DNA from 2 places in the Streptomyces thermospinosisporus genome. Region 2 is predicted to be linked to the other one. Evidence: riboswitches for the same ligand, from Rfam matches in the RefSeq annotation. Region 2 holds a riboswitch; the other holds the start of a gene.
What was found. A riboswitch is a leader RNA that binds a small molecule or an ion and turns the genes downstream of it on or off. The one in region 2 is predicted to bind glycine.
Positions count from the first base shown of each region.

Region 1 (7,259 bases), on a different contig from region 2:
AGCATCATGTGGAAGCCGAAGTACTTCCACGTCATCACCAGGAACAGGGTCGCCATCACCATGTCGGGGTCGGCGAACCACTCGCCGCCGAGTCCCTCCAGGCCGGCCTTGCCGAGCAACTGGTCGGCGAGCCCGTCGCCCGGCGCGAAGATCATGGCGAACAGCACACCGGTGATGGCCTCGGACAGCACGTACGGGGCGAAGAACAGCATCCGGTACACCGCCCGGCCGCGCATGCGCTGATTGAGCATCACGGCCAGGGCGAGCGCGAACGGCAGCTGCAGCGCCAGCGACAGCGCGACCAGCAGGAAGCACCGCCACAGGTCACCCAGGAACACCGGGTCCTTCAGCAGCCGGGTGAAGTTCTCGCCGCCGATGTAGTCGGACGGCATGCCGAAGCCGCCCCACCGGAAGAAGGCGGCGTAGCCGGCGAACAGGATCGGCAGCAGCACCAGCACGGCGAACAGCAGCAGCGCGGGCACCTGGAAGCCGACGGCGGTGAGCCAGGTCCGGGTGCGCAGCCGCCGGCGCCCGCGCACCGCGGAGCGGGGCGAGGGCGGCGGGTCGGTCCGGGGGCCGGTCTTCTCCACCGGCGGGAACGTGGAGGGCATCGACGGCTACTGCTCTTCCTTCGCGGCCTTCGTGATCGACTGGGCGACCTGCTCGGGGGACTTGGACCCGGCGATGAGCGCGCCCACCGAGTCGTTGACCTCCTGGCCGACGGCGGGGGCGTAGGCCTGGTCGAGGTAGAGCTGGAAGCCGGTGGCGCCCTTGAGCTGCTTCTGCACCGCCTGGAGATTGCGGTCGGTCAGGGCCTCCTCGGCCGCGGGGACCACGGGCAGGACGCCGGTCTTCTTCACGAGTTCGCGGTCCGTGGTCTCGGAGGCGAAGAACTTCAGGAAGTCCACGGCGGCCTGCGGTGCGCCGCGTCGCAGCGCGTGTCCGCCGCCTCCGCCGAACACCTCGGTGATGCTGCCCTTTCCGCCCTCGACCGCCGGGAAGGGGAAGAAGCCGAGGTCGTCGCCGAGCCCCTTGCCCGCGTCGGCCTGCACCACCGGCGCCCATTGTCCCATCAGCTCCATCGCCGCCCTGCCGTTGCCGACGGTGGCGGCCTGGCCGGTGGGTGTGGAGTAGGAGGCGCCCAGGAAGCCCTTCTGGAACGGCTGCAGGGCGACGAGTTCCTTCACATGCTCGCCGGCCTCGACGAATCCGGGGCCGGTGAAGTCCTTCTCCTCGTTGGCCTTGGTGAGGGCGTCGATGCCGGCGGTGCGCATCGCCAGGTACGCCCAGTAGTACATGCCGGTCCAGGTCTCCTTGCCGGCCAGGGCGAGCGGTGTGACGCCGGCGGACTTCAGCTTGCGCACGGCGTCGAGGAAGCCGTTCCAGGTGGTGGGCGGCTCGCCGATGCCGGCCTTCTTGAAGAGCGCCTTGTTGTACCAGAAGCCGACCATGCCGATGTCGAAGGGGATGCCGTAGAGCTTGTCGTCGAGCAGGTAAGGCTCCTTGGCGACGGGCAGCAGGCCCTCGGAGAAGTCCTTGGTGCGGTCGGTGAGGTCCTCGACCAGCCCGGCGTCGACCTGCTGCTTGAGCACACCGCCGCCCCAGGTGTGGAATATGTCCGGCAGCTTCCCGGAGGAGGTCAGCGCGGTCATCTTCGCCTTGTAGGCGTCGTTCTCGAGCTGGACGATCTTGATCTTGACCTTGGGGTTCTGCGCCTCGAACTTCTTGACCAGGGCGGCCCAGACGGTCTTGGTGGGCTCGGTGGTGGAGATGTTCCACCACTCGATCGTGGTCGTCCCCGACGACCCTCCGTCCGAGTCGCCGCCGCAGCCGCTCAGTGCGGTGATGCCCAGACCGGCCGCGGCGGAGGCCGCCAGGAAGCCGCGGCGGGACAGTGCCGGGTCGCCCATGTCATGCGCTCCTTGGTGGTAGGGGGCGGGTGTCCGCGCATCCGCCCCACCGTGCGTCGAAAGTTTCGAACGAGATCCAGAAACATGCGTTGTTGCCGCACCCTAGAGACAGCCACCAAAGGGTGGCAAGACCTTGTGCAGGGCAAATCTGCGGCCAGCGGGGCGCGCACTCGCCGGACTACGGCCTCGAGCGGACGAAACTTTCGGATCTTCGAGCGAACGTTCCGGCGGCATCGGACGGTATGACCGGTCACCGGACCGGCACCGGACCGTCACCGGCCCCTTGCGGCCTATCGTGATCGGCATGCAGTCCTACACCATCGGCCAGGCAGCACGGCTGCTCGGCGTCAGCCCGGACACGGCCCGCCGCTGGGCCGACGCCGGGCGCCTCACCACCCACCGCGACGAGAACGGCCGCCGCCTGATCGACGGGCGCGACCTGGCCGCGTTCTCGGTCGAACTCGCCCGCTCCACCGCCGCCGAGGAGGGCACCTCCTACACCTCGGCCCGCAACGCCTTCCCCGGCATCGTCACCGCGATCAGGCTCGGTGACGTCGCCGCCCAGGTGGAGATCCAGGCCGGCCCGCACCGGCTGGTCTCCCTGCTGACCCGGGAGGCCGTCGAGGACCTGGGCCTGGAGGTCGGCATGGAGGCCACGGCCCGCGTGAAGTCGACAAACGTCCATATCGACCGCACCTGACGTCGACCGCGTCTGACGGGCCGGGTCGGTCCGGACACGGAAAGGGCTCCGCCCCGGCCGTGCGGCCGGGGCGGAGCCCTTCACTGCGGCGTCAGGCGCCGGGCGATCGGTTCTTCGGACGCGGTGGTCGTCAGTCCTCGTACGCGTCCAGCGGCGGGCAGGAGCAGACCAGGTTGCGGTCGCCGTAGGCCTGGTCGATCCGGCGCACCGGCGGCCAGTACTTGTCGGCGGCGCTCACCTCGCCCGGGAAGACGGCCTCCTGCCGGCTGTAGGGATGCTCCCACTCGCCGCCCAGCATGGACGCCGTGTGCGGGGCGTTGCGCAGCGGGTTGTCGTCCGCGGGCCACTCGCCGGAACCGACCTTCTCGATCTCGGCGCGGATGGCGATCATCGCCTCGCAGAACCGGTCGAGCTCGGTGAGGTCCTCGGACTCGGTCGGCTCGATCATCAGCGTCCCGGCCACCGGGAACGACATGGTCGGCGCGTGGAAGCCGTAGTCGATCAGCCGCTTGGCCACATCGTCCACGGTCACGCCGGTCGCCTTGGTCAGCGGGCGCAGGTCGATGATGCACTCGTGCGCGACCAGCCCGCCGGGGCCGGTGTAGAGCACCGGGTAGTGCGGCTCGAGGCGCTTGGCGATGTAGTTGGCGCTGAGCACGGCGACCTGGGTGGCGCGCTTGAGGGCCTCGCCGCCCATGAGCCGGACGTAGGCCCAGGAGATCGGCAGGATGCTCGCCGAGCCCCACGGCGCCGCGGAGACCGGCCCGACCCCGGTCTCCGGTCCGGCCGCGGGCTGGAGCGGGTGGTTGGGCAGGTACGGGGCCAGGTGCGCCCGCACGCCGACCGGGCCGACGCCGGGACCGCCGCCGCCGTGCGGGATGCAGAAGGTCTTGTGCAGGTTCAGGTGCGAGACGTCGCCGCCGAAGTGGCCGGGCTTGGCCAGGCCGACCAGGGCGTTGAGGTTGGCGCCGTCGACGTAGACCTGCCCGCCGGCCTCGTGCACCCGGGCGCAGATGTCGGCGACGTGCTCCTCGAACACACCGTGCGTCGAGGGGTAGGTGATCATCAGCACCGCCAGCTCGTCGCGGTACTGCTCGATCTTGGCGCGCAGGTCCTCGACGTCGACCTCGCCGTTGTCGGCGGTCTTGACGACGACTACCTTCATGCCGGCCATCACGGCGCTGGCGGCGTTGGTGCCGTGCGCGGAGGACGGGATGAGGCAGATATTGCGCTGCTCGTCGCCGTTGGCCCGGTGGTAGCCGCGGACGGCGAGCAGACCGGCCAGTTCGCCCTGGGACCCGGCGTTGGGCTGGAGCGACACCTTGTCGTAGCCGGTGACCTCGGCGAGGCGCTCCTCCAGCTCGCGGATGAGGGTGAGGTAGCCCTCGGCCTGCTCGGCGGGCGCGAAGGGGTGCAGCGCGCCGAACTCGGGCCAGGTGACCGGCTCCATCTCGGTGGTCGCGTTGAGCTTCATGGTGCAGGAGCCCAGCGGGATCATGCCGCGGTCCAGCGCGTAGTCGCGGTCCGCGAGGCGGCGCAGGTAGCGCAGCATCGCGGTCTCGGAGCGGTGCTGGTGGAAGACCGGGTGGGTCAGGTACTCGTCGGTGCGCAGCAGGGCGTCCGGCAGCGCGTCCCCGACGCTCGCGTCCAGGGCCTCGACGTCGCCCTCGGTACCGAAGGCGCGCCACACGGCGGCGAGCTGCGCCCGGCCGGTGGTCTCGTCGCAGGCGAGGGAGACGTGGTCGGCGTCGACCTGGCGCAGGTTGACTCCGTTGTCCCGGGCAGCGGCGACGATCTCGGCGGCCCGGCCCGGGACCCGCACGGTCAGGGTGTCGAAGTAGGAGCCGTGCACGATCTCGGCGCCGGCGGTGCGCAGGCCCTCGGCGAGGATGGCGGCGTAGCGGTGGGTGCGCCGCGCGATGGTCCGCAGGCCCTCCGGCCCGTGGTAGACGGCGTACATCCCGGCCATCACGGCGAGCAGCACCTGGGCGGTGCAGATGTTGCTGGTGGCCTTCTCGCGGCGGATGTGCTGCTCACGGGTCTGCAGCGCCAGCCGGTAGGCCTTGTGTCCGTCCGCGTCCACCGAGACGCCGACCAGGCGCCCGGGCAGGCTGCGCGCCATCTTCTCCTGGACGGCCATGTAGCCGGCGTGCGGCCCGCCGAAGCCCATGGGCACGCCGAAGCGCTGGGTGGTGCCGACGGCGATGTCGGCGCCCAGCTCGCCGGGCGACTTCAGCAGGGTGAGCGCCAGCAGGTCGGCGGCGACGGTGACGAGCGCGCCGAGCTCGTGCGCCTGGTCGATCACCGGCTTGATGTCGCGGACGGCGCCGGAGGCGCCCGGGTACTGGATGAGGACGCCGTTGATCTCACGCTCGGCGATCTCGGCGGGGATGCCCTCGCTGAGGTCGGCGACGACGACCTCCACGCCGGTCGGTTCGGCGCGGGTCCGGATCACGGCGATGGTCTGCGGCAGCGCGTCCGCGTCGACCAGGAACAGGCCCTTCTTGTTCTTGCCCATGCGCCGGGACAGCGCCATCGCCTCGGCTGCGGCGGTGCCCTCGTCGAGCAGGGAGGCCCCGGAGGTCGGCAGGCCGGTGAGGTCGGCGACCATGGTCTGGAAGTTCAGCAGCGCCTCGAGCCGGCCCTGCGAGATCTCCGGCTGGTAGGGCGTGTAGGCCGTGTACCAGGCGGGGTTCTCCATCACGTTCCGCAGGATCACGGGCGGGGTGAAGGTCCCGTAGTAGCCGAGCCCGATCATGGAGTCGAGCACCTGGTTGCGGTCGGCCAGCGAGCGCAGCTCGGCCAGCACCTCGGCCTCGGTGCGGGCGCCCGGCAGGTCCAGCGCGTCGGCGTTCTTGATCACATCCGGCACCGCGGCGGCGGTCAGCTCGTCGAGCGACCCGTAGCCGACCTGGGCGAGCATCTTGGCCCGGGCCTCGTGGTCGGGGCCGATGTGGCGCTGCTCGAAGGGCGTTCCCTGTTCGAGCTCGGAGAGCGGAGTGCGGTGGGCGGTCATTGCGGAGGCCTCCTGGTCTGACGACCTTCGAGGGGCACCACGGCGCGGGTGCCCGGACGGCCTCCCCCTCTGTCATCTCGACCTGAGAGCTTCACCGGATCGCCGTAAGGGACCCGGCTTTCACCGTCGGTGAGAGCGGAAGCCGTGACACCCGCCCTGCTTTCCAGAGTGACCTCGTCCGTGCGGTACGTGGGCCTGAGAGATTCCGGGGAGGATTTGCTCCTTCGGCGCCTCCAGTGGGGCCTGGAGGACTCTCCCGCACAGGGTCAGCGGCCGTCTGCCAGCGTACCAGCGAGAGCAAGGCCGGGCCCTGGCCGGGAACCTTCGAGTGGCCGCCGCATCGTTTGTGCCGTTTTGTAGTACTTACGGATGAGTTTTGCGACCAGTGGAGGGCCCGTGGACACCGACATCGATCCGCGCAACCTGATCGGCCGCAAGGCGTTCGACCGCAACGGAAACCGCATCGGCACGGTCGACGAGGTGTACCTCGACGACGCCACCGGCGTGCCCGAGTGGGCGGCGATACGCACCGGCCTGTTCAGCAGGGACGCGTTCGTTCCCCTGGAACCGAGCGAGCTGATCGACGGCGCCCTCCACGTGCCCTACGACCGCGCCCTGATCAAGGACGCCCCCGACTTCGGCGTGGGCCGCCACCTCTCCCCGGAGCAGGAGCTCCAGCTCTACCACCACTACGGCCTGGACGTGGCCGCCCCGCCCCCGCTCCGGGACCGCGACTTCGGCAAACTGGCCGGCAAGGACAAGCAGACCTGACCCCCGCGGCGTACGGGACCGACGGCCTCCGCGGATAACTCCGCCGTCGTCCCTGCGGGCCCCGCCCCACCGTCCGTCCCCGTGCCGGCGGGTGCCGCCCCTGCACCACGTCCCGTGACCGCGGGTGCCGCGTCCCCGTCCGCTTTCGCGCCCGCGTGCGCCGTCCCGCCGTCGGTCCTCGCGCAGGCGTGCTCCGCACGGCCTTCGGGCCTTGCGCCCGTGGCCGCGCCGCCCTCCATCCCCGTGCCCGCAGGCGCCGCGCCGCCGTCCATCCCCGTGCCCGCAGGTGCCGCGCCGCCGTCCATCCCCGTGCCCGCAGGTGCCGCGCCGCCGTCCATCCCCGTGCCCGCAGGTGCCGCGCCGCCGTCCATCCCCGTGCCCGCAGGTGCCGCGCCACGGTCCGTCGTGACCGCAGGCGCCACACCACCGTCCGACCTCGGACCCGCGGACGCCGCATGACGGCCCGCGCCCGCGGACGCCACACCACGGCCCGTCTCTGTGCCCGCAGGTGCCGTACCGCCGTGCGTCCTCGTGCCCCCGGACGCCGCAACACCGTCCGCCCCCGGGCCCGCGGATGCCGCCCCGTCATCCGTGCCCGGCTCCCTGTGCGCCGCGTCGCCGCTTGCGGCAGGCCCCGCTTCCGCACCCTTTGGGCGTCGCGTACCCGCCGCCGAGGAGGCCGGGGACGGTCTTCGGGTCACCAGCGGCAGCGGGTCCGCCGGCTCGAGCGCCGGGTCGTCGACCCGGAAGGTCCGGACCCGTCCCGGGGGCGAGTCCGGGGTTTCGAAGCGCACGGTCACCCGGCCGAGGCCGCTGCCCTGCACCCAGCCGTGCCCGTACTCGGCGTGCCGCACGTCGTGGC
Region 1 is NZ_BAAAIZ010000090.1:10,127-17,385, reverse strand. It holds gene ABD207_RS25380 (carbohydrate ABC transporter permease) at 1-611, opposite strand, end outside; gene ABD207_RS25375 (extracellular solute-binding protein) at 618-1,910, opposite strand; gene ABD207_RS25370 (TOBE domain-containing protein) at 2,215-2,610, shown strand; gene gcvP (aminomethyl-transferring glycine dehydrogenase) at 2,741-5,626, opposite strand; glycine riboswitch at 5,800-5,895, opposite strand; gene ABD207_RS25360 (PRC-barrel domain-containing protein) at 6,023-6,397, shown strand; partial or broken gene ABD207_RS25355 (DNA polymerase IV) at 7,092-7,259, opposite strand, start outside.
Region 1: linked by a shared signal. The riboswitch ahead of gcvP (aminomethyl-transferring glycine dehydrogenase) and the one ahead of gcvT (glycine cleavage system aminomethyltransferase GcvT) in region 2 are both predicted to bind glycine.

Region 2 (7,259 bases):
TCCTGGTTGAACTTGTCGGGATCCAGGCCGAAGACCCACTGGATGGGCTTGGAGAGCACCGCCATCAGGACGAGCAGGACGACCACCACACCACCGGCCATCGCCACCTTGTCGCGCTTGAAGCGCATCCAGGCGATCTGGGTGAGCGAACGCCCCTCGATCTGGCTCTTCTTGACCCCGGCGAGCACGGCCTCGGGCTGTGCTCCGGCTTCCGCCCCCGTGGTCTCGATCGGTGCGGTCACGGTGCGATTGACCCCTCTCGGGCCGGCGATCCGCCGACCCCCCCTTGCTGCCGCTGTAGCGGTCGCTTGTCTCGTACACAGGACCGACCGGCCCGTGTCTCCGGGAGTCTTCAACGCATCGGCGATCAGTTGCCAGACCTGGTCGTGAATGGATGCGTAAACGTGATGCTGTCCTGGGAATTCCGTTATCCGGACAGCGGCTAACGCGGGCCGGACATAGGCGAATCGGGCAAATCACGGCACACGGGAGCGTTTTGCCGCCGTCTACGCGCGTGAACCGCGCCCGGTGACGGCGGTGGGGCGGGGCGGCCGGGTGCGGCTCAGTAGGCGCCGGGGGCCGGGGGCTGGACCGGCGGACAGCCGTAGCCGGCGGCGGGCGCGGGGGCGGCCGAGGGGGCCGGGGCGTGGGCCTCGCGGTCGTAGAAGGGGCGGGCGTTGTGGCGCAGCCACATGGCGACCGGGTCGTGCTCGTCGCTCATCGCGACCGTGGACACCGGGAGGCCGTCCGGGATGGCGGCGAGGGACTGCTGCATCATCGTGCGCACCGAGTCCACCGCCTGCGGGGAGGTGTCGTACACATCCAGGCCGATGGCCAGGTACGGAGCGCCGAGCGCGGGCTGGACCCAGGCGCGGCGCAGGGAACGCACCGCCGGGGTGCGGTGGGCGTTCTGCGTGAGCAGGGCGTAGAACTGCGGGATCTCGACGGCCGGTTCGGACAGGCGCAGCGGCCCGGCGGGCTGGCGGTCGAGGCCGGTGGCGATGCGGCGCAGGTCGAGCCAGGGGATGCCGACGCCGCCGCCGGGGGCGTGCGGGTTGAGCCAGAGGCCGTAGTGGTCGGGGTAGAGGGCACGGGCCACGTCGAGGCCGTCGACCACCTCGTAGGAGCGGTTCCAGCCGCTCGCGGAGAGTTCCTGCGCGGAGGTGACGCACGGGGCGTAGCCGTGGCCGTCGACCTCCATGTGGGCGTACTGGGCGTCCGGGGAGCCGGCCTGGCCGTGCCACAGCAGCATCCAGACCTGGCCGGTGGAGGGGGTGGCGAGGGCGCGCAGCAGGGCTTCGTAGGCGTCGTAGCGCCCCGGCGTCACCTGGCGCAGCATGTGCTCGACCTGGCCGGTCGCGGCGGTGCCGCTCGCGCTCACTGTTACCGCCCCTCTGTGTCAACGCCGTGAGTGGACCTAGCTTAAGGGTCGCCCCGGAGCCCGGGGTCCGCCGTGCGGCTGCGGGCACGGGGCGCCGCGGCCGGCCGCACGGGCCCCCCGCACCCCGCGGGTCAGCCGGCCGGCCCCGCGGGTCAGCCGGCCGGCCGCTGGTAGAAGGGACGCACCCGCTCCCGCATCCAGGTGCCCACCGGGTCCTGCGTCACGTCCAGCAGGACCAGGTTGACCGGCCACGGGGTCGGCGCCTTGGCCAGGGCACGGCCGAGGGCCTCCAGCGGCCGGGCGCGCAGGTCGCCCTCCCACTGGGAGAGCTCCACGCCCACGAACATCACCGGATCGGCGGTCTCGATCGCCGCGAGGCAGCGGCGGGCGGTGGTGACGACGCCGATGGTGTCGAACTCCGCGGACGCCGCCGACAGGAAGCCGACGGGGTCGTCCTGCCAGTCCGGTTCGAACAGGCGGACGCGGGCACCGGAGGCCGGGCCGTCCAGCGGGGTGCGCCCGGCGCGGCACAGCTCGGCCACCGCGGGCGGCGGCAGCGGGATGCCGACGACCCCGCCCGGATTGATGGCGATGCCCGCCTGCGGCGGCAGACCGCGCGCGAACTCCACGGCGGGCGCGATGGTGTACGCCATGTGCGAGCCGGCGACCTGGTGGAACTGCTCCTCGGAGCTGAAGACGGGGACGTAGGCCTGGCCGTCCAGCTCCATGGCGGGCAGGTCGAGCGGGCCGCTGTGCGGGCCGCCGCCGTTGGGCAGCGGCACCCAGATGAAGCTGCGTCCCAGCACCTCGACGATCCGCCCGCCGGCCGAGGGCACACCGAGCGACGCGGAGAGCACCTCCTCCAGCTCGTTGCCGGGCCACCCGCCATGCGGATGGGGATGCGCCTGCGCCGGGAAGTCCGCGGAGAAGCCCGCCGGAATGTCCATCTGCCTACCGCCTGCCTGAAACACTGCCGTAGCCCAGAAGGCTAACGCGCCCCCAGCCCTCCGTTCTCCACGGCCGTGACCCCCGGTCAGCCCGTGAAGCCGATGCGCTGGAGGGCGTCGGCGGCGGGGCGGTCGAGGAGGACGGCCGAGGCGCAGCCCGGGGGGAGGTGGGCCTGGTGGGCTGCTTGGAGGAGGCGGTGGGTGGCGGTGCGGTGGCGGCGGAAGGCGTAGCGGGAGACGGCGCGGCCGCGGCGGCGCTGGCCCTCGAGGGCCGCGTCGGGCGGGACGTCGAGCAGGATCAGGTGCAGGGCGCCGCCGCGGCGGCGGGCCTCGCGGGCGAGCCAGCGGCGCACCCAGGTCTGGGTGCCGCAGTCGTGGACGACCAGGGGCTCGCCGGTGCGCAGGGCGCGGCGCAGGCCGGCGTAGTGGGCGAGGCGCACCAGGGGCCGGTAGCAGGCGTAGGGGAGGAAGCGGGGCACCCGGCTCGCCCAGCGGTCGCGCATGTCCTGGGAGTCGATGCGCCTGCCGCGCACCGTGCGCTGCATCAGGGTGGACTTGCCGCTGCCCGGCAGGCCGGTGACCGCGACCAGGTCGCGCGGGCCGAAAAGAAGCGCGCGCGGGCTGCGGCCCGCCCGGTCGCGCAGATCGCGGACGACGGGCGCGGGCAGCGGCGCGCACGTCTCCCGGGTGGGTGCGACGGGACTGCCGGGCAGCCCGACACCCGGGGTCGTGGCGTACGCCGTGATCCTGTTCACCGTATTCGTCCTCCCCTGGGGCCGGTCCTGTGGACCCCTCCCCGCCGAGTGTAAAGAGACGGTAATGCCCTGGTGGTGCGTTTTGGTCCGCGTTCCGGAACAGGCCTGTCACAGCCTGCTGTGATCGTCGTGCGCGCTGTGCGTCTGCTGAGAAGGGTCCCCCTGCCGAACGCCCGGGATGCGTGCAATGATGTGCGCGCCAACTGCATACCGGCCGTTTGAATCCGCGCGGGAGAGTCCCCGGCACCTTGCCGCCGGGGCGCCGAAGGAGCAAGTCCCTCCCTTGAATCTCTCAGGCCCCGTTACCGCGCGGGCGAGGCACATCTGAAAAGCGGGCCGCTGCCGCAGTGCTCCGGTGGCCCCACCCAAGGTGCAAGTCCTGATCGCCGCGACAGCGGTGGTCATGGCGAACCTCTCAGGTTCCGATGACAGATGGGGAGGAAATGTCCTCGCCTGTCATGCTTGGGAGACCGACCGATGAGCAGTACCGAACTCCGCCGCACCGCGCTCGATGCCGTGCATCGTGCCCTCGGCGCGACGATGACCGACTTCGCCGGCTGGGACATGCCCCTGCGCTACGGCTCCGAACGCGACGAGCACAACGCCGTGCGGACCAGGGCCGGCCTGTTCGACCTGTCGCACATGGGTGAGATCACCGTCACCGGCCCGCAGGCGGCCGCCCTCCTTGACTACGCCCTGGTGGGCAACATCAGCGGCATCAAGCCGGGCCGCGCCCGCTACACCATGATCTGCCGCGAGGACGGCGGCATCCTGGACGACCTGATCGTCTACCGGCTCGGCGAGACCGAGTACATGGTGGTCGCCAACGCCTCCAACGCCCAGGTGGTGCTGGACGCGCTGACCGAGCGCGCGGCCGGTTTCGACGCCGAGGTGCGCGACGACCGCGACGCCTACGCGCTGCTGGCGGTGCAGGGCCCCGAGTCCCCGGCCATCCTGGCGAGCCTCACCGACGCCGACCTGGAGAACCTGAAGTACTACGCCGGCCTGCCGGGCACGGTCGCCGGGGTGCCGGCGCTGATCGCCCGCACCGGCTACACCGGCGAGGACGGCTTCGAGCTGTTCGTGAAGCCGGAGCACGCGGTCGAGCTGTGGCAGGCGCTGACCAAGGCCGGCGAGGGCGCCGGGCTGGTGCCCTGCGGGCTGTCCTGCCGGGACACCCTGCGCCTGGAGGCCGGCATGCCGCTGTACGGGCACGAGCTGACCACCTCCCTCACCCCCTTCGACGCCGGTCTCGGCCGGGTGGTGAAGTTCGACAAGGAGGGCGACTTCGTGGGCCGCGCCGCGCTCGCCGAGGCCGCCGAGCGGGCCGCGCAGAACCCGCCGCGGGTCCTGGTCGGGCTGGTCGCCCGGGGCCGCCGGGTGCCCCGCGCCGGGTACGCGGTGGTGGCCGGCGGCGAGGTGATCGGCGAGGTCACCTCCGGAGCCCCGTCGCCGACCCTGGGCAAGCCGATCGCCATGGCGTACGTCGACACCGCGCACGCCGAGCCCGGCACCGAGGGCGTCGGCGTGGACATCCGCGGCACCCACGAGCCGTACGACGTCGTTGCGCTGCCGTTCTACAAACGCCAGAAGTGACACCGTCTTAAGCCGGACCACCGCGCGTGCCGCGCATCGGGGCACGTCCGGCCTGCTCACGCATGCCTCACCCAGGTCCCTGAGTCATCAGCCATCACCCCCGTACAGGAGAATTCAGGCCATGAGCAACCCCCAGCAGCTGCGTTACAGCAAGGAGCACGAGTGGCTGTCGGCCGCCGAGGACGGCGTCGCGACGGTCGGCATCACCGAGCACGCGGCGAACGCGCTCGGCGACGTCGTGTTCGTCCAGCTCCCCGAGGTCGGGGCCACCGTGACCGCGGGCGAGACCTGCGGCGAACTGGAGTCGACCAAGTCGGTCAGCGACCTGTACTCCCCCGTCTCCGGTGAGGTCACCGAGATCAACGAGGACGTGGTGAACGACCCCTCGCTGGTGAACTCGGCCCCCTTCGAGGGCGGCTGGCTGTTCAAGGTGCGCGTCTCCGAGGAGCCGTCCGACCTGCTCTCCGCCGCCGAGTACGACGCCCACATCGCCGGCTGAGGAGCCGTACGCCATGTCCGTTCTGAACACGCCCCTGCATGAGCTCGACCCGGCCGTGGCCGCCGCGGTCGACGCCGAGCTGCACCGCCAGCAGTCCACCCTCGAGATGATCGCCTCGGAGAACTTCGCGCCGGTCGCGGTCATGGAGGCCCAGGGCTCGGTCCTGACCAACAAGTACGCCGAGGGCTACCCCGGCCGCCGCTACTACGGCGGCTGTGAGCACGTCGACGTGGTCGAGCAGATCGCCATCGACCGGGTGAAGGAGCTCTTCGGCGCCGAGCACGCCAACGTCCAGCCGCACTCCGGTGCACAGGCCAACGCCGCCGCGATGTTCGCGCTGCTCAAGCCGGGCGACACGATCATGGGTCTGAACCTCGCGCACGGCGGGCACCTGACCCACGGTATGAAGATCAACTTCTCCGGCAAGCTCTACAACGTGGTCGCCTACCACGTCGGCGACGACGGCCAGGTCGACATGGCCGAGGTCGAGCGGCTGGCCAAGGAGAGCAAGCCGAAGCTGATCGTGGCCGGCTGGTCGGCCTACCCGCGCCGGCTGGACTTCGCCGCGTTCCGCCGGATCGCGGACGAGGTCGGCGCCTACCTCATGGTCGACATGGCGCACTTCGCCGGTCTGGTCGCGGCGGGCCTGCACCCGAACCCGGTGCCGCACGCCCATGTGGTGACCACCACCACGCACAAGACGCTGGGCGGCCCGCGCGGCGGTGTGATCCTGTCCACCGCCGAGCTGGCGAAGAAGATCAACTCGGCGGTCTTCCCCGGTCAGCAGGGCGGCCCGCTGGAGCATGTGATCGCTGCCAAGGCGGTCGCCTTCAAGGTCGCCGCGAGCGAGGAGTTCAAGGAGCGCCAGCGTCGTACGCTGGAGGGCGCCCGCATCCTCGCCGAGCGCCTGGTGAAGGACGACGCGAAGGCGGCGGGCGTGTCCGTTCTGACCGGCGGCACGGACGTCCACCTGGTCCTGGTCGACCTGCGCGACTCCGAGCTGGACGGTCAGCAGGCCGAGGACCGCCTCCACGAGGTGGGCATCACGGTCAACCGCAACGCCGTCCCCAACGACCCGCGCCCGCCGATGGTGACCTCCGGTCTGCGCATCGGTACGCCGGCCCTGGCGACCCGCGGCTTCACCGCCGAGGACTTCGCCGAGGTCGCGGACGTGATCGCCGAGGCGCTCAAGCCGTCGTACGACGCCCAGGCGCTGAAGGCCCGGGTCGCGGCGCTGGCGGAGAAGCACCCGCTGTACCCGGGGCTGAACAAGTAGCACAGAGCATCACCGGGGCGGCCGTGCCCGCCATGAGCCGGCACGGCCGCCCCGCCCCTTGAGCACCACCCCCGCTTCCTAGGAGTCCCCGTGGCCATCTCCGTCTTCGACCTGTTCTCGGTCGGCATCGGCCCGTCGAGTTCGCACACGGTCGGTCCGATGCGGGCGGCCCGCATGTTCGCCCGGCGGCTGCGCAACGAGGAGCTGCTCGGCTCCGTCGCCTCGGTCCGCGCGGAGCTGTACGGCTCCCTCGGCGCCACCGGTCACGGGCACGGCACGCCCAAGGCGGTGCTGCTCGGCCTGGAGGGCGACTCGCCCCGCACGGTGGACGTGGACACGGCCGACGAGCGGGTGGAGAAGATCAAGGAGAGCGGACGGCTGCGGCTGCTCGGCGAGCACGAGATCGCCTTCTCCTTCGACGACGACATGGTGCTGCACCGCCGCAAGGCGCTGCCGTACCACGCCAACGGCATGACCCTGTGGGCGTACGACGCCTCCGGCGCCGAGCTGCTGACGAAGACGTACTACTCGGTGGGCGGCGGGTTCGTGGTCGACGAGGACGCGGTGGGCGCGGACCGGATCAAGCTCGACGACACGGTGCTGAAGTACCCCTTCCGCACGGGGGACGAGCTGCTGCGCCTGACCAAGGAGACCGGTCTGTCGATCTCCGCGCTGATGCTGGAGAACGAGCGGGCCTGGCGCAGCGAGGAGGAGATCCGGGCCGGCCTGCTGGAGATCTGGCGGGTGATGCGGGAGTGCGTGCAGCGCGGCATGACCCGCGAGGGCATCCTGCCGGGCGGGCTGC
Region 2 is NZ_BAAAIZ010000025.1:21,008-28,266, forward strand. It holds gene ABD207_RS10430 (ABC transporter permease) at 1-242, opposite strand, end outside; gene ABD207_RS10435 (enhanced serine sensitivity protein SseB C-terminal domain-containing protein) at 563-1,381, opposite strand; gene ABD207_RS10440 (enhanced serine sensitivity protein SseB) at 1,534-2,328, opposite strand; gene ABD207_RS10445 (AAA family ATPase) at 2,415-3,083, opposite strand; glycine riboswitch at 3,303-3,401, shown strand; glycine riboswitch at 3,402-3,525, shown strand; gene gcvT (glycine cleavage system aminomethyltransferase GcvT) at 3,561-4,679, shown strand; gene gcvH (glycine cleavage system protein GcvH) at 4,801-5,178, shown strand; gene glyA (serine hydroxymethyltransferase) at 5,192-6,454, shown strand; gene ABD207_RS10465 (L-serine ammonia-lyase) at 6,545-7,259, shown strand, end outside.